2 regions of the Mesorhizobium sp. M0771 genome follow, and region 1 is predicted to be linked to the other one. Evidence: riboswitches for the same ligand, from Rfam matches in the RefSeq annotation. Region 1 holds a riboswitch; the other holds the start of a gene.

The links. Region 1 has a riboswitch for S-adenosylmethionine ahead of NKI05_RS20835 (O-succinylhomoserine sulfhydrylase). Riboswitches for the same ligand answer to the same signal wherever they lie in the genome.
Region 2: linked by a shared signal. The riboswitch ahead of metX (homoserine O-acetyltransferase MetX) and the one ahead of NKI05_RS20835 (O-succinylhomoserine sulfhydrylase) in region 1 are both predicted to bind S-adenosylmethionine.

The regions. Positions count from the first base shown of each region.
Region 1 is NZ_JAMYPC010000014.1:61,620-71,272, reverse strand. Features, by position in the region: gene apaG (Co2+/Mg2+ efflux facilitator ApaG/CorD) at 1-202, opposite strand, end outside; gene NKI05_RS20840 (ceramide glucosyltransferase) at 424-1,575, shown strand; gene NKI05_RS20835 (O-succinylhomoserine sulfhydrylase) at 1,587-2,777, opposite strand; SAM riboswitch at 2,835-2,912, opposite strand; gene NKI05_RS20830 (2'-deoxycytidine 5'-triphosphate deaminase) at 3,053-4,147, shown strand; gene NKI05_RS20825 (ABC transporter substrate-binding protein) at 4,249-5,019, shown strand; gene araD1 (AraD1 family protein) at 5,063-6,058, opposite strand; gene mmsB (multiple monosaccharide ABC transporter permease) at 6,260-7,546, opposite strand; gene mmsA (multiple monosaccharide ABC transporter ATP-binding protein) at 7,543-9,075, opposite strand; gene chvE (multiple monosaccharide ABC transporter substrate-binding protein) at 9,228-9,653, opposite strand, start outside.
Region 2 is NZ_JAMYPC010000019.1:84,360-94,012, forward strand. Features, by position in the region: gene NKI05_RS25075 (aldo/keto reductase) at 1-116, opposite strand, end outside; gene NKI05_RS25080 (gamma-glutamylcyclotransferase) at 282-815, opposite strand; gene NKI05_RS25085 (DUF2125 domain-containing protein) at 940-1,938, shown strand; gene NKI05_RS25090 (sugar kinase) at 2,063-2,986, shown strand; gene NKI05_RS25095 (prephenate/arogenate dehydrogenase family protein) at 2,994-3,929, opposite strand; gene hisC (histidinol-phosphate transaminase) at 3,934-5,043, opposite strand; SAM riboswitch at 5,169-5,246, shown strand; gene metX (homoserine O-acetyltransferase MetX) at 5,307-6,476, shown strand; gene metW (methionine biosynthesis protein MetW) at 6,473-7,087, shown strand; gene NKI05_RS25115 (DUF1330 domain-containing protein) at 7,095-7,415, opposite strand; gene NKI05_RS25120 (glycosyltransferase family 2 protein) at 7,664-8,599, shown strand; gene NKI05_RS25125 (DUF1194 domain-containing protein) at 8,651-9,439, opposite strand; gene NKI05_RS25130 (ABC transporter ATP-binding protein/permease) at 9,504-9,653, opposite strand, start outside.

The DNA of each region.
Region 1 (9,653 bases):
CGGCGCCGCGCACTTCCTCGACCCGGCCGCTGCCGTCGGTGATGTGCCAGTAACGCGCCATAAGCTGCACGAAATCGTCCGACTGGTTGTCGATCGTCACCTGGTAGCCCCAGACATAACGGTTCTCCGCCGGGTCCGAGCGGTCCTCCAGGTAGAACGGTCTGACCTGCACTTCGATGTTGCGCGTGACGGCGCGGTACATGGGCTGCTCCCGTTGCGCAGCAGGGAACATTTGTCGCGCCATGCGGTTTGATACGCGCAGAGCGGCATGTCCTGCCAGCCTCAAAGCGCAGTGCCGACAAACAATGTCATTTAAGTGACACATGACAATGTTGGTGTGCGCAAACCTTGCCGGCGACTCAAGGCCCATCTGTCGACTGACAAAGCAGCCGCGAGCGGCCTTTCCGGAGTGACCAGATCTCGATGGAACCAGCTCTCACAGCCGCCTTCGCTTCCTCCGCTTTGCTTCTTTCCAATCTCGCCAGCATCCTGCTTGCTTCGTCGAAACTGCAAGCGCGTCGCCTTATCCCTCCGCCGTCCGGCGAGCAGCCACCGGTCTCGATCGTCGTGCCGTCGCGCGGCGTGGAGCCGTTCACACAAGAGACGCTGCAGCGAGCCTTCTCGCTCGACTGGCCGCGCTACGAACTGATCTTCTGCGTCGCTCACGCCGACGATCCCGTCGTCAAACTGATAAACAGGGCGATCGTCCTGTTTCCCAACGTGCCGGCCCGGCTGCTGATCGGCGACGACCGCGTCAGCAGCAACCCGAAGCTCAACAACTGCGTCAAGGGCTGGGAAGCGGCGCGCTATCATTGGGTTATTCTGGCGGATTCCAACGTGCTGATGCCAAGGGATTACGTCCAGCACCTGATGGCGGCCTGGCGGACCAATACCGGGCTTATCTGCTCGACGCCGATCGGCTCTCGGCCGGATGGCTTTTGGGCCGAGGTCGAATGCGCGTTCCTCAACACGCTGCAGGCGCGCTGGCAATATGCCGGCGAGGCGCTCGGTCTCGGCTTTGCCCAGGGCAAGAGCATGCTGTGGAACAAGCCGATGCTCGATACCAATGGCGGTATCCGCGCGCTGGCCGCCGAGATCGCCGAGGATGCTGCTGCAACCAAGCTGGTCAACGGACTGGGCCTGCACGTCAATCTCGTTGCCTCGCCTTTCGAGCAACCACTGGGGCAGCGCCGACTTGCCGACATCTGGTCGCGCCAGGCGCGCTGGGCGCGGTTGCGCCGCGTCACCTTCCCACTGTTTTTCGCACCCGAGATCCTGACCGGCGTCGCCGTGCCGTTGGCGTTGGCGCTGGTGGCGGCCGCAAGTGCCGGCATCAGCCTGCCGGCCACGGTGATGGCCGTGCTGACGGCGGCCTACATTCCCGAATGCGCGCTGGCCGCGGCCAAGGGCTGGCATCTGTCGCTGCGCATGGTCCCGGCGATGATGGTCCGCGACATGATGCTTCCCGCCATCTGGGCGCGCGGCTGGCTGAGCGGCGCCGTCGACTGGCGCGGCAACACCATGACCATCGGCACCAAGACGGCCGAACTGGAAGAGGTTTCGTCGGGAGCGTGACGCCTCGCGGCCTATCCGGCTGCCTTCAGCGCCTGCGCAACGTCCTCCAGCAGATCGTCCGTATCCTCAAGACCGACCGACAGCCTGAGCGTTCCCGGCCCGATGCCAAGCTCGGCGCGAGCTTCGTCGCTGAGGTTCTTGTGCGTGGTGGTCGCCGGATGGGTGATCAGGCTCTTGGCGTCGCCGAGATTGTTGGAGATCAGCACGATGTCGAGCGCGTTCTGCAAGGCGAAGGCCGCCTGCTTGCCGCCCTTGACGTCGAGGCAGATCAGCGTCGATCCGCCCGTCATCTGCTTCTTGACGATGTCGGCCTGCGGGTGGTCGGCGCGGCCGGGATAGATGACGCGGGCGATTTCCGGCCGTCCTGCCAGGAAATCCGCGATCTTGGCCGCGCTTTCCGTCTGCTGGCGCACCCGAACCGGCAGCGTCTCCAGGCCCTTGAGCAGCGTCCAGGCGTTGAACGGCGACAGGCTCGGGCCGGTGTGGCGGAAATAGTCGTGCAAATTCTCGTCGATCCATTTCTTGTCCGACAGGATGATGCCGCCGAGACAGCGTCCCTGGCCGTCAATGTGCTTGGTCGCGGAGTAGACGACGATATGGGCGCCGAGCTGCAAGGGCTTCTGCTGCAAGGGCGTGGCAAAGACATTGTCGACGATCAGCCTGGCGCCGATCGAGGTGGCGAGCGCCGCCACCGCTGCGATGTCGACCACTTCCAGCGTCGGATTGGTCGGGCTTTCCAGGAAGAACAGTTTCGTGTTCGGCCGCACCGCCTTTTCCCAGTTGGCGATGTCGGTGCCGTCGACCAGCGTTGCCTCGATGCCGTATTTCGGCGCCAGCGTCTCCACCACCCAGCGGCAGGAGCCGAACAGCGCGCGCGCCGCAACGATATGGTCGCCGGCCTTGGCGCTGCACAGGAGCGCTGCCGTCACCGCCGCCATGCCGGACGCCGTGGCGCGCGCATCTTCGGCACCCTCCAGCGCGCACATGCGCTTTTCGAACATGTCGACGGTAGGGTTGGCGTAGCGCGAATAGATGAAGCCCGGCTCCTCGCCCTTGAAACGGGCTTCCGCGGCCTGCGCCGTTTCATAGACATAGCCCTGGGTGAGATACATCGCTTCCGACGTCTCGCCGAACTGTGAACGCAGTGTTCCCCCGTGCACGAGTGCGGTCTGAGGCTTCCAGTTACGCTTCTTGGTGCTCATCGCTTTTGTTCCAGACACAAAAAAACCGGCCGCGAAAGTCGCAACCGGTCCATATGGCCTTGCGGCCCGACGGTCCTTTAGCGACTTGTTTAACGTGGCTGCAAGCCGACCGGCCAAATCACCACGGGATAACGACCCTTTAGACCTCACCTGCGCTTGCGTCAATTGCCGGCTTCATTAAGAGGTTTGTACCAGGCAGGTTCCGCAATAATATCCAGCGGTTTTGCGGCAAGAACCTGCCACAAAGAGACCGACCTTGGAGCGGAGCCAGCCTTTTGCGGCAGACAGGCATTCTTCCCGATCAGGACATTTCCGCGCTGTTTCAGTCCGGCGCGCTGGAGTCGCCGCGCGCGCTCGATGTCGACCAGGTGCAGCCGGCGAGCCTCGATCTGAGGCTCGGCAACAAGGCTTTTCGCGTGCGCGCCTCCTTCCTGCCGGGTCCCGATCATCTGGTGGCCGACAAGCTTCACCGGCTGAAATTGCATGAGTTCAGTCTCGCCGAGGGCGCGGTGCTGGAAACCGGCTGCGTCTACATCGTGCCGCTGCTCGAAAGCCTGGCGCTGCCCGCAAACGTGTCGGCCTCGGCCAACCCGAAGAGCTCGACCGGCCGGCTCGACATCTTCACCCGGGTGATGACCGATCGCGGCCATGAGTTCGACAAGATCGCCCCCGGCTATCACGGGCCGCTTTATCTCGAAGTCAGTCCACGCACCTTCCCGATCGTCGTACGCGCCGGATCGAGGCTGTCGCAGATCCGCTTTCGCACCGGCAACGCGCTGTTGTCGGAGGCAGAACTGAACGAATTGCACCGCGCCGAGATGCTGGTGGCGACCGAGCCGCCCAACATTTCCGGCGGCGGCATTGCGCTGTCGATCGATCTTGACGGCGACCAGAACGGCCTGGTCGGCTATCGCGGCAAGCATCACACCGGCTTGGTCGATGTCGACAAGCGCGCCGCCCAGGATGCCGTCGATTTCTGGGAGCCGCTCTATAAGAGCGGCGCCGGCGAACTGGTGCTCGACCCGGACGAGTTCTACATCCTGGTCAGCCGCGAAGCCGTGCACGTGCCGCCGCTCTACGCCGCCGAGATGACGCCCTTCGATCCGCTGGTTGGCGAATTCCGTGTTCACTATGCCGGCTTCTTCGATCCGGGCTTCGGCCATTCGGCCTCAGGCGGCACCGGCAGCCGGGCGGTGCTCGAAGTGCGCAGCCACGAAGTGCCGTTCATCCTCGACCACGGCCAGATCGTCGGCCGGCTGGTCTACGAACACATGCTGAAGCGGCCGCAGGCGCTTTACGGCACCGATCTCGGCTCGAATTACCAGGCGCAAGGCCTCAAGCTCTCCAAGCATTTCCGCCCCGCCGGCTGAACCTTCGATCACCGTCAGGCAAAATACTTGCCTGCGCTGCCTCACCATGCTTGGCTGCCTTTCGGTGGCCGGCAAGAGAACGGCGCGCAAGGGGAACCAAAATGCAGATTTCAAGATGGATCATATCGGCAGCGGGCGCTGCCATGCTGGTGATATCGGCCGGCTCGCTGGCTGAGGCGCAGGAGAAATTGAAGATCGGCACCGAGGGCGCTTATCCGCCCTTCAACACCATCACCGCGGACGGCAAGATCGAGGGCTTCGACATCGACATTGCCAATGCGCTGTGTGCGCAGATGAAGGTCGAGTGCGAGATCGTCACCCAGGACTGGGACGGCATCATCCCGGCGCTGCAGGCGAAAAAGTTCGACGCCATCATCGCCTCGATGAGCATCACCGAGGAGCGCAAGAAACAGGTCGCCTTCACCAACAAATACTACACGACGCCGCTGGCGCTGGTGGCGCCCAAGGACAGCGACCTCACTTCCACCGAACCGGCAGCCCTTGCCGGCAAGACGGTGGGCGCGCAGGCCTCGACCACCCAGGCCGACTATGCGCAGGACGCCTATGGCAAGGCCGGCGCCGAGGCGAAACTCTACCCCACCCAGGAAGAGGCGATCACCGACCTGCAGAACGGCCGTCTCGACGCCGTCATCTCCGACAAGTTCGTGCTGATGGACTGGCTGAAGAAGGCGAGCGAAGGCTGCTGCAAGCTTGTCGGCGACGTCAAGGGCACCGAGACGCAAGCCGGCATCGCTGTCCGCCTGGAAGACACGGCGCTGCGCGACAAGCTGAATGCGGCGATAGACGCCATCGTCGCCGACGGCACTTACAAGAAGATCCAGGCCAAGTATTTCGACTTCGATATTTATTGACGGTGGGCGCTGCCAATCTCCCCCCTCAAGGGGAGATTACGTCTCAAAGCGCCTTCACCGCCACCTTCACCGGCTGCTCGATCTCCAGCGGGTTGCGCAGCGGCAGGCCGAAATCCCCGGCCTCGATCTCGAACACGTCGCCGGCCTGAGTCTTGATGCCGTCGGCAAAGGACAGCGTCGCCGTGCCGAACATGTGCACATGCACGTCGCCCGGCTGGCGGAAGGCCGAATATTTGAAGTGATGATGTTCGAGATTGGCGATTGTGTGCGACATGTTCGCTTCGCCCGACAGGAACGGCTTTTCCCACAGCAAATTGCTGTCGCGATAGATTCGCGATGAGCCCCTGACGTCGGCCGGCAGGTCGCCGATCAGGATTTCCGGCCCGAACGAGGCGTTGCGCAGTTTGGAATGTGCCAGGAACAGATAGTTCACCCGCTCGGTAACATGATCGGAAAACTCGTTCGACAGCGTGAAGCCGACGCGGAACGGCGCGCCGTCGTCGCCGATGACATAGATGCCGGCGATTTCCGGCTCCTCGCCGGCGTCCTGCGCGAAGGCCGGCGACATCAGTGCGGCGCCCGGCGCCACCGCCATGGTGCCGTTGCCCTTGTAGAACCATTCCGGCTGCACGCCGGTCTGGCCCTTGGCCGGCTTGCCGCCTTCGAGCCCCATGCGGAACATCTTCATGGAATCGGTAAGCTGCTCCTCGCCGCCATCGCTGAGCTTCTTGTGCATGGAATCGCGCGTCGCCGCCGAGCCGAGATGGGTCAGGCCGGTGCCGGTCAGATGCAGATGCGCAGGATCGGGATGGTTGATCGGCGACACCAGCCGGCCCTTCTTGTAGACGGCGTCGAGGTCTATCGCTTCACCGAACCCCTTGCGCTCGATCAGCGCGGCGAGGCCCGTTCCGGTGCGCGCGGCTTCCATGGCCAGCGAATAGACGCTGCGGGCGCCGTTGATGATCCTGGTCTTGCCGCCGCCATTGCGGGCGACGACGCGGATGGTCTCGGCGTCGTCGAGGATCTGGGAGATTAGCATGATGAAATCCTCTCTCATGTGCCTTGGCCGGGTTGCCCCTTGGCAAACCTTGACCTGCGCGGCTCGGACCTCGCCGCGCCACGGGTTGAACTCTTCGTCCGGATTGCGCTCGCGAGCTCCATCCCTCGGGGGACTTCTTATGCCGACAACTTGCCGGCTGCGCCGCGACCGTATGCCTCCTGCTTGCCTCGCTGAAGCTTGTCAGGCCTTGTTCTTGTTGTAGACGTCGAAGATCACGGCGCCGAGCAGCACCAGGCCTTTGACCACCTGCTGCCAGTCGACATTGACGCCCATGATCGACATGCCGTTGTTCATCACGCCCATGATGAAGCCGCCGACGACCGCCCCGATAACCTGGCCGACGCCGCCCATCGCCGAGGCGCCGCCGATGAACACGGCGGCGATGACGTCGAGCTCCGAGCCGAGACCCGCCGCCGGCACCGCCTGGCCGAGACGAGCCGCGATGATCAGGCCGCCAAGCGCCGACAGCACGCCCATATTGATGAACACCATCAGCGTCAGCCGCTCGGTGTTGATGCCCGACAGCTGCGCCGCCTTGGGATTGCCGCCCATGGCGTAGATGCGCCTCCCGATGGTCATGCGCTTGGTGACGAAGACGAACAGCGTGATCAGCACGCCCATGACCAGCAGCACCACGGGCAGGCCGCGGTAGCTGGCAAACTCATAGACCAGGAACAGCGCCAGCGCGCTGGCGACCAGCGTCTTGACGACGAACAGGGTGAAGGGCTCGGCCTCATAACCATGGCGTTCTCGTTTGCGCCGGGTGCGGACCCCGAAATAGGCATAGGCGAGCACGGCGATCAGCCCCAGCACGACCGTCGTCATGTGCAGGGTCACGCCGCTGCCCATGATGGTCTTGCCGGCTGCGTTCACGACCGGCGGGACGAGCGTCAGTGGGCCGATCACATCCGGGATGAAGCCGGAGCTGAGCATCTTGAAGTCGTCGGGAAGCGGACCCACCGACGAGCCGCCGCCAAGCAACGCCTGGCAAATGCCGCGGAAGATCAGCATGCCGGCCAGCGTGACAATGAAGCTCGGTATCCGGTGATAGGCGATCCAATACCCTTGCGCGGCGCCGATCAGGCCACCCGCGACCAGGCAGACGATCGAAACCACCAGGGGATTGCTCAGCGGTCCGAGTTGCCAGATGACCATCATGTTTGCCGCCAGCGCGCCAATGAAACCGGCGACCGATCCGACGCTGAGGTCGATATAGCCCGATACGATCACCAGCAGCATGCCCAGCGCCATCACGATGATGAAGGAGTTCTGCTGCACCAGATTGCTGAGGTTGACCGGCTTGAACAACGTCCCCGACGTGGTGAACTGGAAGAACAGCATGATGACGATCAGGGCTATGATCAGTCCGTATTCGCGTAAATTCGTCGCCAGCGCCGAGACGGCGATGCGCGGGCGCTGTTCGTCGGCGACGTTGCCCTGCGGGGCGGGGGCGCTTTCGGTGCTCATGCTGCTTTTCCTTCTCCCCGGACGATGGCGCGCATTATCTTTTCCTGGCTTGCTTCCGCCGCCGGCATTTCGCCCACCATGCGCCCTTCGTTCATGACGTAGATGCGGTCGGTAATCCCCAGCAATTCCGGCATTTCCGACGAGATGACCACGATCGCCTTACCCTCCGAGGCAAGGCGCGCGATGATCGTGTAGATTTCATATTTGGCGCCGACATCGATGCCGCGTGTCGGCTCGTCGAGGATCAGCACGTCAGGGTCGGCAAACAACCATTTCGACAGCACCACCTTCTGCTGGTTGCCGCCGGAAAGATTGCCGGTCATCTGATAGACGCTTGACGCACGGATATTGGTCTTCTTGCGATAGTCGTTGGCGACCGCAAGCTCGCGCATGTCGTCGATCACGCTGTGGCGCGACACGCCGTCGAGATTGGCCAGCGTAATGTTATGCTTGATATGGTCGATAAGGTTGAGGCCGTAGGTTTTGCGGTCCTCGGTGACATAGGCGATGCCGTGTTGGACCGCCTTGCTTACCGAGGAGACATCGACCGGCTTGCCCTTGAGCAGCACTTCGCCGGTGATGCGGCGGCCATAGGAGCGGCCGAACAGGCTCATGGCGAATTCGGTGCGGCCGGCGCCCATCAGCCCGGCGATGCCGACCACCTCGCCCTTGCGCACATTGATGTCGATGCCCTTGATCACCTGTCGCTCGGCATGGAGCGGGTGATAGACCGACCAGTTCTTCACCTCGAACACGACTTCGCCGATCTTGGGCTCGCGCGGCGGATAGCGGTCGTCTAGCGAACGGCCGACCATCGAGGTGATGATGCGGTCTTCGGAGATATCCTTCTTGGCCAGCGTCTCGATGGTGCGCCCGTCACGGATGACGGTTACCTTGTCGGCGACCCGGTTGATCTCGTTGAGCTTGTGCGAGATCAGGATCGAGGTCATGCCTTGGCGCTTGAATTCGAGCAGAAGATCGAGCAGCGCCTGGCTGTCTTTCTCGCTGAGCGACGCGGTCGGCTCGTCGAGGATCAAAAGCTTGACGTCCTTGCTCAGCGCCTTGGCGATCTCGACCAGCTGCTGCTTGCCGACGCCGATATTGGTGATCAGTGTCTTGGGGTCCTCCTTGAGGCCCACCTTCTTCAACAGGGCAGCGGTGCGCGCCTCGTTGGCATCCCAGTCGATGACGCCGTATCGGGCGTTTTCGTTGCCGAGGAAGATATTTTCGGTGATCGACAGCATCGGCACCAGCGCTAGCTCCTGGTGGATGATGACGATGCCCTTGTGTTCGCTGTCATGGATACCTTTGAACTGGCATTCCTGACCCTGAAAAATGATCTGGCCGTCATAGGTGCCGGCGGGATAGACGCCCGACAGGACCTTCATCAGCGTCGACTTGCCGGCGCCGTTCTCGCCAACCACGGCGTGGATCTCGCCTTCTTCGACGCTGAGGTTGACGTTCGACAGCGCCTTCACGCCGGGGAACGTCTTGGTGATGTCGCGCATCTCCAAAATCGTCGTCATCAGGGCAAGCTCCTCCTGTTGCATGTCGCTCCAAAGTGCTTGCGGTTTGAGACAACGACATGCACGCAAACTAAGTCCGGTAGAAACAATACCGGGGTCGCTTGTGAACGGACAGGGGTCCTGCGTCGCGCAGGACCCCTGTCTTTATAAACGGATTACTTCAGTTCGTCGGCCTTGATGTAGCCGGAGTCGACGACCAGTGCCTGGTAGTTCGACTTGTCGACCTCATGCGGCGTCAAAAGGATCGAGGGGACGACCTTGACGTCGTTATTGTAGGTCTTTTCGTCGAGGCCGTCCGGCTTGCCGCCCGAGAGCACCTTGTCGACGAGCTCGACGGTGGCCTTGGCCAGTTCGCGGGTGTCCTTGAACACGGTCGAGTATTGCTCGCCCGTGATGATCAGCTTGACCGAAGCAGTCTCGGCGTCCTGGCCGGTCACGATCGGCCACGGCTGGGCGTCGGTGCCGTAACCCACGGCGCGCAGCGAAGCGGTGATGCCGCGCGACAGGCCGTCATAGGGCGAAAGAACGCCATCGACGCGGCTGCCGTCCGAGTAGTTGGCCGACAGCAGGTTGTCCATGCG
Region 2 (9,653 bases), on a different contig from region 1:
AACCGGTCGAGCAGGTCGAAGGAGGTCTTCTCGTCCGCGGTCCAGCCGAAGACATTGCCGCCCAGGACCAGCGGCGCGATGGAAAGGTCGGTTTGACCGAGACGGCGTTTTTGCAAGACGGGGCTCCGTGGGGCTGGCGGCGGGCGACCCGAATGCTTCGGGCCGCAGCTAAGCTAGGTCTCGCCGCGCCGAGGTCAAAGGCCTCAGCCAATTTTTCCAGCGGGCCAGCGCTTCACAAAGGCGCGAGAGCTTCGCCTGCAGGCTCGCCGTGGTCTACTGGCTCACGAGGCGATCCGCTTCGCCACCTCTTCCAGCCAGTGGTCGCTGATACCCAGCGCCGCGAGATGCTGCAGCGTGTTGAGCACATAGTCCTCGTTGTTTCCGGACTGGCCGACGGCGCCACGGATAACACCTGCCGCATGCGCGGGGTCGAGCCCGCCGGCATACTGCTCATGCTGGCGGTCGACGATATAGGCGACCGCTTTCACTCTCTCTCCCGCGGCCGCCCCATTCCCGTCGAGGCTGACATCGAGCACACGCTCGAGGTAGACGCTGGTCACCAATTCGCGCTCGCGCAGATAGGTCAGCACCTCATCGCGCAGCTCGCCGGGCACGCGAAAGGCCAGCCCGATGCAGGAGCCGCCACGGTCGAGGCCTAGCACCAGGCCCGGCCGCTGGCGCGTGCCGCGATGCACGAAGGAATAGACGCACAGCGACCGGCGGTAGCCGTAAAGCCGCGCGCGCCGTGTCTCGACATGGGCGAATCCCGGTCGCCAGATCAGCGAGCCGTAGCCAAAAACCCAAAAATCGCCCATATCGCCAAGCCTGATTGCACGAGAGTGACGCCGCCGCATCGGAATCGGTGCTCTTCTGTTCTTTTTGCTTGTTGCGTAAGCCACAGTCCACCCGCAACACGCCCGCGTTAATGAAAGCCGCAGCATGACGTCAAGTGACGAGCGTCCGTCGAAGTTTCGCCACCGGCTGATGTGGCTCGCTGCCTTGGTCGTTATGCTGTTCGGCGCCTACAGCGCGGTCTGGTTCTATGTCGCCGGTCGCGTCAGCAGCGAAGCCGACAAGGCGGTGGCCTCGCTCAAGGACAAAGGCATCGAGGCCGGCTGCGCCAACCTCACCGTCAGCGGCTACCCCCTGCGTTTTGTCATCTCCTGTGACAATCTGGCTTACGAGGACGACGCCAGGAACGTTGCCGCCTCGGCAGGCAGCTTCAACTTCGTTGCAGAACTCATCCGGCCTTTGTCGCCCGCCGCCGAGTTGCGCGGGCCACTGCGGACCTCGGTGCCCGGGATGGCGCCGCTATGGATCGATTGGGACAATCTGCAGGCCAATGCCAAGCTCTCCTGGCCCTTGCCACGCAGCATTTCGCTGCAGGCCGAGAGCTTGTCCGGCCAGACCGATCCGGCCGACGACACCGACCCGGTTTCACTGTTCAGCGCCGGAACGGCGGCGGGCGAGTTGCGGCCGGACGGTCAGGACCTTGGCTATACCGGAAGCTTCACCGATCTTGAGATCGACGCCGACGCGATCGGCGGGCGCGTGCTGCCGCCGCTCGACGGCAGCGGCGACGCGACGCTGAAGAACGGCGTCGCGCTGATGAAGACGCAGGCCAGGAGCCTGCGCGGCCAGGCGGTCGGCATCCACAAGCTCGATCTGTCGTCGGGAACCGCGCGCATCACCGTCTCCGGCCCGGTGTCGGTCGACGCCAACGGCCAGGTCAATGCCGACCTGACGATCAAGCTGCAGGATCCCAAAGCCGTGGCGGCAATCCTCGCCACCGCAATCCCCGAGCAGAAGAGCCAGATCGAGCAAGGCTTTGCCGGTCTGGCGCTGCTCGGCAACGAACCGTCGATGCCGCTCAAGGTGGTGAAGGGCAAGGTCTCGCTCGGCTTCATTCCGCTGGGCAAGATCAAGCCGCTCGATTAGAGCAATTCCAGGAAAAGTGTGAGCAGTTTTCCGTCCGGAATTGCGTTAAAACAAAGAGATAGAGCATGATCGCAAAGAGCGGCAACGGCTTTTGGGGAGAGATCATGCTCGAGCAAGCCGACGCATGAACCGACCGGTGAAACTGCTGAGCGTTGGCGCGCTGACGCTGGATACCATCCTGCGCGTCGAAACCCTGCCCACGCATCAGGGCAAGTTCATCGCCTCGGACGGCATCCAGATCGCCTCGGGCATGGCGACAAGTGCTGCCTGCGCCGCCCGCCGTCTCGGCGCCGAGGTGTTCCTGTGGGCAAGTGCAGGTGACGATGCCGTCGGCGACCAATTGCTGGCCGGCATCGAGGCCGAGGGCGTCGATTGCCGCTTTGTCCGCCGCGTCGAAGGCGCCCGCTCGGCGCTGGCCGCGATCCTGGTCGACGCTCATGGCGAGCGCATCATCGTGCCCTTCTACGACCCAAAGGCGCAGGCCGACCCCGAGGCGGTGCCTGTCGCCGATCTTTCCGGCTTCGATGCCGTGCTGGTCGATGTGCGCTGGCCGGGCGCCGCCGCTCTTGCCTTGACCGCCGCGCGCGACGCCGGTTGCCCGGCAATCCTCGACGCCGACACGGCGCCGCTGGAGGTGCTGGAGCGTCTGTTGCCGCTGGCTTCGCACATCGTCGCTTCGGAGACGGCTGCACGCATTATCTGCGACCACGCGCTGGATACCGAAACCGCCTGCGCCGACCTCGCCAGCCGCACAGACACCTTTGTCGCGGTGACCGGCGGCGCCGCGGGAAGCTGGTGGCATGACCGGTCCGCCGGATGCGTGCGCCACATCGCGGCGCCGAAGATCAAGGCGGTCGACACGCTGGCCGCCGGCGACGTTTTCCACGGCGCCTTTGCTGTCGCGTTGGCGGAAACCATGCCGATCGAGCAGGCGTTGCGCTTTGCCAGCGCGGCGGCCGCGCTCAAATGCCAGCGCTTCGGCGGCCGGCTGGGGGCGCCAAACAGGGACGAGGCAATGGCCATGGTCGCGGCGACCTGGCCCGTCTGAAACAGATTTAACTTTTCACCGGGTGCTCGACCGCCTGCCGGCCGAAATCCGGCACGTCGATATCCTGGCCGGCCTCGATGATCGAACGGCGAACGGCCCGGGTGCGGGTGAACAGGTCGAACAGCTTTTCGCCGTCGCCCCAGCGGATCGCCCGCTGCAGCGAGGCGAGGTCCTCCGAAAAGCGCGCCAGCATTTCCAGGATGGCATCCTTGTTGTGCAGGCACACGTCGCGCCACATGGTCGGGTCGGAGGCGGCCAGACGGGTGAAGTCGCGGAAACCGGAAGCCGAATATTTGATCACTTCCGACTTGGTCACCGATTCCAGATCGTCGGCCGTGCCGACGATGTTGTAGGCAATGATGTGCGGAAGATGCGAAACGATGGCCAGCGTCATGTCATGATGCTGCGGGTCCATCGTGTCGATGTTGGAGCCGCAGCGCCGCCAGAATTCCGACAGCTTTTCCAGCGCGGCCGGATCGGTTCCCGGCAGGGGCGTGAAGATGCACCAGCGGTTTTCGAACAGCTCGGCGAAACCCGCATCCGGGCCCGATTTCTCCGTACCTGCCAGCGGGTGCCCCGGAATAAAGTGCACGCCGTCCGGTACATAGGGCTGCATTTGCGCAATGACCGAGGCCTTGGTCGAACCGACATCGGTGAGGATGGCGCCCTTTTTCAGCGCCGGCGCGATCTCTTGCGCCACCTCGCCCGACGATCCCACTGGCACCGAGACGATGATCAGGTCGGCATTGCGGACCGCTTCCCTGGCGTCGGTGGTGTAGCTCTCGCCAAGACCGAGCTCCTTCGCCCGTGCCAGCGTGGTCGGGCTGCGCGTCGCGATGGCGACATGGCGGGCCAGGCCCTCGCGGCGGATGATGCGGGCCAGCGACGAGCCAATCAGGCCGATGCCGACCAGCGCGATCTTTTCAAACATCGGTGAAGTCATTGTTTCAGCTTTTCAGGAATGTCGTGAGGGCATCGATGACGCCGCGATTGGCTTCTTCGGTGCCGACGCTCATGCGCAGCGCATTGGGAAAGCCATAGCCGGTAACGCGCCGCAATATATAGCCGCGCTGGGTGAGGTAGTCGTCCGCCGCCTCAGCCGAATGCTTCTTGTCGTCGGGAAAGTGGATGAGGACGAAATTGCCGACGCTGGGCGTCACGCGCAGCCCAAGCTTCGTCAGTTCTTCATTCAACCAGGTAAGCCAGGTCTCGTTGTGCAACGAACTGCGCTCGACATGGGCGCGGTCGCGGATGGCGGCAATGCCGGCCTCGATCGCTGTTGCGTTAACGTTGAAAGGGCCGCGAACACGGTTGATGGCATCGACGATGTGCAGTGGGCCATACATCCAGCCGATGCGCGCGCCGCCAAGGCCGAGCTTGGAGAAGGTGCGGGTCATGACCACATTCTGCGCGCTGCCCGCCAGCTCGATACCTGCCTCATAGTCATTGCGCCTGACGTACTCGGCATAGGCCGCGTCCAGCACCAGAAGCACGTTGCCCGGGAGCGCGGAATGCAGGCGGCGGACCTCCTGGAACGGCAGATAGGTGCCGGTCGGGTTGTTGGGATTGGCGAGGAAGATGATTTTGGTCCGCGGCGTCACCGCGGCCAGGATCGCGTCGACGTCGGCGCGCTCCTCGGTTTCCTTCACAGCAACCGGCTTGGCCCCCGCCGACTGAATGTAGATCTTGTAGACCATGAAGGCATGTTCGGTAAAAATCGCCTCATCGCCTGGCGCAAGATAGGTCTGCGCCAGCAGGCCAAGTATCTCGTCGGAACCGTTGGAGCAGATGATGTTTGCCGGGTTGAGGCCGTGCACCTCGGCGATCGCCTCGCGCAGCCGGCGGGCGGTGCCGTCGGGATAGACATCAAGCTTGCTGGCCACTTCGCGCGCGGCCTCGATCGCCTTCGGCGACGGGCCGAGCGGGTTCTCGTTCGACGACAATTTATGGACCTTGGCGACGCCGGCAGGTGCCGTGCTCTTGCCCGGCACATAGGCGTCGATGTCCATAATGCCCGCGCGGGGCGTCGGCCGTGCCTTGTCCGCTGTCTTGTCCATGTCGCAAACCCGTTGAGAACGCCTCCGTCCGGAGGCCGCAGCGGAAATACAAGCCGTAGCCGCGAATGTCGAGAGGCGGGCATAGCTGGCCGTTGACGCCGGGCCGCACGAGTTCTAGAAGAACGCAACAGTTCCGTGGTGATTTGGCCGGTCGGCTTGCAGCCACGTTAAACAACTCGCTAAAGGGCCGTTTGCGTGACGTAACCGGCTTTGCGATCGCATTGCCGGTTTTTTATTGCCTGACGGCGGGCAAGGAGAGTCACATGGCCGCGCTCCGCGCTACAAAAACCAACAACGAGGCCGACAACCCGTCGAGCCCGGTGTTGCGTTTTGGCCCTGACAAGCCGCTGAAGCTCGACGCCGGCACGCTTTTGTCGCCGTTCCAGATCGCCTACCAGACATATGGCGCCCTCAACGATGCCCGCACCAACGCCATCCTGGTCTGCCACGCGCTGACCGGCGACCAGCATGTCGCCAGCACCAATCCGGTGACCGGCAAGCCCGGCTGGTGGGAAGTGCTGATCGGTCCCGGCAAGATCATCGACACCAACCGCTTCTTCGTCATCTGCTCCAACGTCATCGGCGGGTGCCTCGGCTCCACCGGTCCGGCCTCGACCAATCCCGCCACCGGCAAGCCCTACGGCCTCGACCTGCCAATCATCACCATCCGCGACATGGTGCGGGCGCAATTGATGCTGGTCGACCATTTCGGCATCGAAAAGCTGTTTTGCGTGCTCGGCGGCTCGATGGGCGGCATGCAGGTGCTGGAATGGGCATCGTGCTATTCCGAGCGCGTCTTCTCGGCCCTGCCGATCGCCACAGGCGCACGCCATTCCTCGCAGAACATCGCCTTCCACGAGGTCGGCCGGCAGGCCGTCATGGCCGATCCGGACTGGCATGGCGGCAAATATTTCGAGCACGGCAAGCGCCCGGAAAAGGGGCTCGCCGTGGCGCGCATGGCCGCCCACATCACCTATCTGTCGGAAGCCGCCCTGCATCGGAAATTCGGCCGCAATCTGCAGGACCGCGAAGCGCTGACCTTCGGTTTCGACGCCGACTTCCAGATCGAAAGCTATCTGCGCCACCAGGGCATGACATTCGTCGACCGCTTCGACGCCAACTCCTACCTCTACATGACCCGTTCGATGGATTATTTCGACCTCGCCGCCGACCATGGCGGCCGGTTGGCCGATGCCTTTGCCGGGACCAAGACCCGCTTCTGCCTGGTGTCCTTCACCTCGGACTGGCTGTTCCCGACCGAGGAGAGCCGCTCGATCGTGCATGCGCTCAACGCCGCCGGCGCCTCCGTCTCCTTCGTCGAGATCGACACCGACCGCGGCCATGATGCCTTCCTGCTCGATGAACCCGAACTGTTTGCCGCCATCAAGGGCTTCATCGGCTCGGCGGCCCGCGCAAGGGGGCTCGCCTCATGAGCGTCAATGGCAGCCAGCGCGTCGACCTCGAAGTCGTGGCCAACCTGATACCGCCGCAGTCGCGGGTGCTCGATGTCGGCTCCGGCGACGGCCTGCTGCTCGAACTCCTGCAGGAGACCAAGCAGGTCGACGGCCGCGGGCTGGAGCTGTCACAGCGCGGCGTCAATGAATGCGTGGCGCGCGGTCTCTCGGTCATCCAGGGCGATGCCGATACCGACCTCGAATTCTATCCGGACAAGGGTTTTGACTTCGTCGTCCTGTCTCAGACGCTGCAGGCGACCCGCAACCCGAAGCTGGTGCTCGACGAGCTGCTGCGAATCGGCAACCGCGCCATCGTCTCCTTCCCCAATTTCGGCCACTGGCGGGTGCGGCTGTCGCTGTTCGTCAATGGCCGGATGCCGGTGACCGCGGACCTGCCCTATTCCTGGTACGACACGCCCAACATCCATTTCTGCACCATCCGCGACTTCGTCAATCTGGTCGAGGAACTCGGCGCTTCGGTCGAGAAAGCCACCGCGCTCGACGGCAACGGCCAGAAGATCGGCCTGTCGATGCCATGGTGGTTCTGGAATTTCTTCGGCCAGCAAGCGGTGTTCTTGCTGAAGCGGTAGTTTGCCCCTATTCCAGCACGTCCGTCGCCTTGTGCGGGTGCTGAACGCCATCGGCGATGATCACATCGGCGTGGGAGTTGTCGGTGCGCAAGGCCAGAATCTCCCGATAGGCTGATGAATCGTACCAGCCCCACGCATGCGCCCTGTCCGGAAACTCGATGACGATCAGATGCCCGGGCCATTCGTTTTCGACCACGTCCATGTCGCCGCCGTGGACAAGGAAGCGGCCGCCGAACGGCTCCAATGTGGCGTCGATCCTCTGCAGATACTCGAAAATCTGCGGGCCCATTGTGACTTGACGCATATGGGCGACGGCGTAGGCGGCCATGGCTGAACTCCCTGTGAGATCGAAGCCCGACGACCGGCTTCGTTGGCGCAATCTGCAGACATGATGGCCATCGGTCGATTACGTCTGGGGTAATCGGCCGGCTTACCGGCGTCCTGGCTCAACAGTTTGTGATGACATTGCCGCTGGTTTTTTGTAGCGTCGAATCGAATGCCATCCCGGGGTAAGGCTTGGACGGCGACCATCAAAACCTCCGGCCTCCAGGCATTTCGGGGCACAATCGAAGCAACATGTCCAAGGCAACCGACCTCGCTCCGCTGATCTCGGTGATCACACCGACGCACAATCGCCGCAGCAAGGTGGTGCGCGCCGTGGAGAGCGTGCTGGCGCAGAATTTTCCCCGGTTCGAACACATTGTCGTCGATGACGGCTCGACCGACGGTACGGCAGCCGCACTTGCCGAAATCCGCGATCCACGGCTGATCTATGTTGGCTCGAAATGGCGCGGCGCCAATGCCGCCCGCAATGCCGGCATCGAGCGGGCGCAGGCGCCGGTGGTGACATTCCTCGATTCCGACGACGTCTATTTGCCGGATCGCCTGGCGCGGACGCTGGAGCAGTTCGACAACAATCCCTCGCTCGAAGTGCTGATCAGTTCCTTCGTGTCGCTGAAGGGCAATCGCCGCACCAACTGCGTCAACCGCGAGGCGCTGCTGAGCCGCGACTCGCTGGAGCGGGCCCTTGTCGCGCAGACCATCTTCATTGCCGGGTCGGCAATCACCGCCCGGCGCGAGTCGCTGCTGGCCATCGGCGGCTACGACAGTGACGTCACGCGCATGCAGGATCGCGAATTGTTGCTGCGCTTTGCCCGTCGCAGCGGCGCGCAGCTGTCCGAAGTGATCGACTGGAAAAAGTACAACTCGGAGAATTCGATCTCCGGTCGCCGGGACGGCTATGTCGAAGCCTATGCGAGCTTGATCGACAAGCACCCCTATATCGCCGACCGCTACCCCTACATTCCGCCTTACATGATCGCCCGGCAGCTCATCGCCGATGCACTCAAGGGCAGGGTTTCGCAGGCGTTCTCCGGCTATATGGCCAACCGGTCGTCGAAGGCGCTTGGCTATTCGCTGCCGCAGCTGTTGCGTGGCTATGTCGGCGGCCGGCGCTGGCGCCGCGATCTCTATGCCGAATTTCGCGACAAATACGGTGCACGGCCGGCCTGAAGTTTGCCGACAAGCCGCGCAGCGGCTTTCCCCTCCGAACTGCCTCAAACCTCATTTGTCGAGTTCCGGCAGATATGGGTCGGAATATAGCCGCCGGTCGCGTTCGCCCTGCAGGCAGTCCATGGGTGCGGCGGCATCGATCGGGACCACGGTCGCATCGGCGATGCCGCTCACCTCCAGGATCAACTTGCGGCGTATGGCGGTGGCGAATTCCGAGGCCGCATAGATCGGCAACACGAAGGAGCCGGGCCCACCGGTGACGCAGTCGTCATAATACTGGTCGAGATGGCTGAAGGTCGGCGACGGGCTGATCAGGATCGGCAGGCCGTTGATGACGATGCCCTTGGCCACCGCCGCATCGCGTGTCGTGGCGACGGGCAGCCCGGTGTTGTTGGGACCGTCGCCGGAAATGTCGATGACGCTGCGTGGCGCATCGAACCCCGTGCCCTCGAACAGCCCGGCGCCGAAGGCAAGCGCACCGGAAATCGAGGTGCCGCGAAAGCTGCGGAACGGCCGCGCTTCTATTCTGTCGGCGAAGGCGTTGGCGCTCTCTGCGCTGTCGATCACCTGCCAGGCGATGACGCCATCCTCGCGCACGACGCCCGCCCATTCGAAATAGGCAAGCGCGATGCGCCCGGTGGTTCCCGAGCGCACGGCCTTGATGAAATCGGGATGCCTGAGCGCCTCGACATAGCCAGCGCGCTGCAGCGCGAACTCCCTCTCGTCCATCGACTGTGAGATGTCGACGGCCAGCACCAGTTCGACATCCACGGCAACGGCCGGGGCAGCCACGGGCGTGGTGCAGGCAAGGCAGGCAAGCAGGCTGAGCGCATCGAGCATGGCCGCACCACGGATGTTTCGACCCGTGAATCTTCGCCGCGATCGCGGCGAAATAAAGCCCCTTCTACTTCTTTCGCCGCACGGCCGCTTTCGGCGGCGGGTCGATGGCGCCGGTCCTGACTCGAGCGGGTTTCAGTGCCGCAGCACCCGTATCCTTCACGATGTTCAATGCGCGTGGAAAGAAATGACCATTGTGCAGTCCGCGCCCGATGTT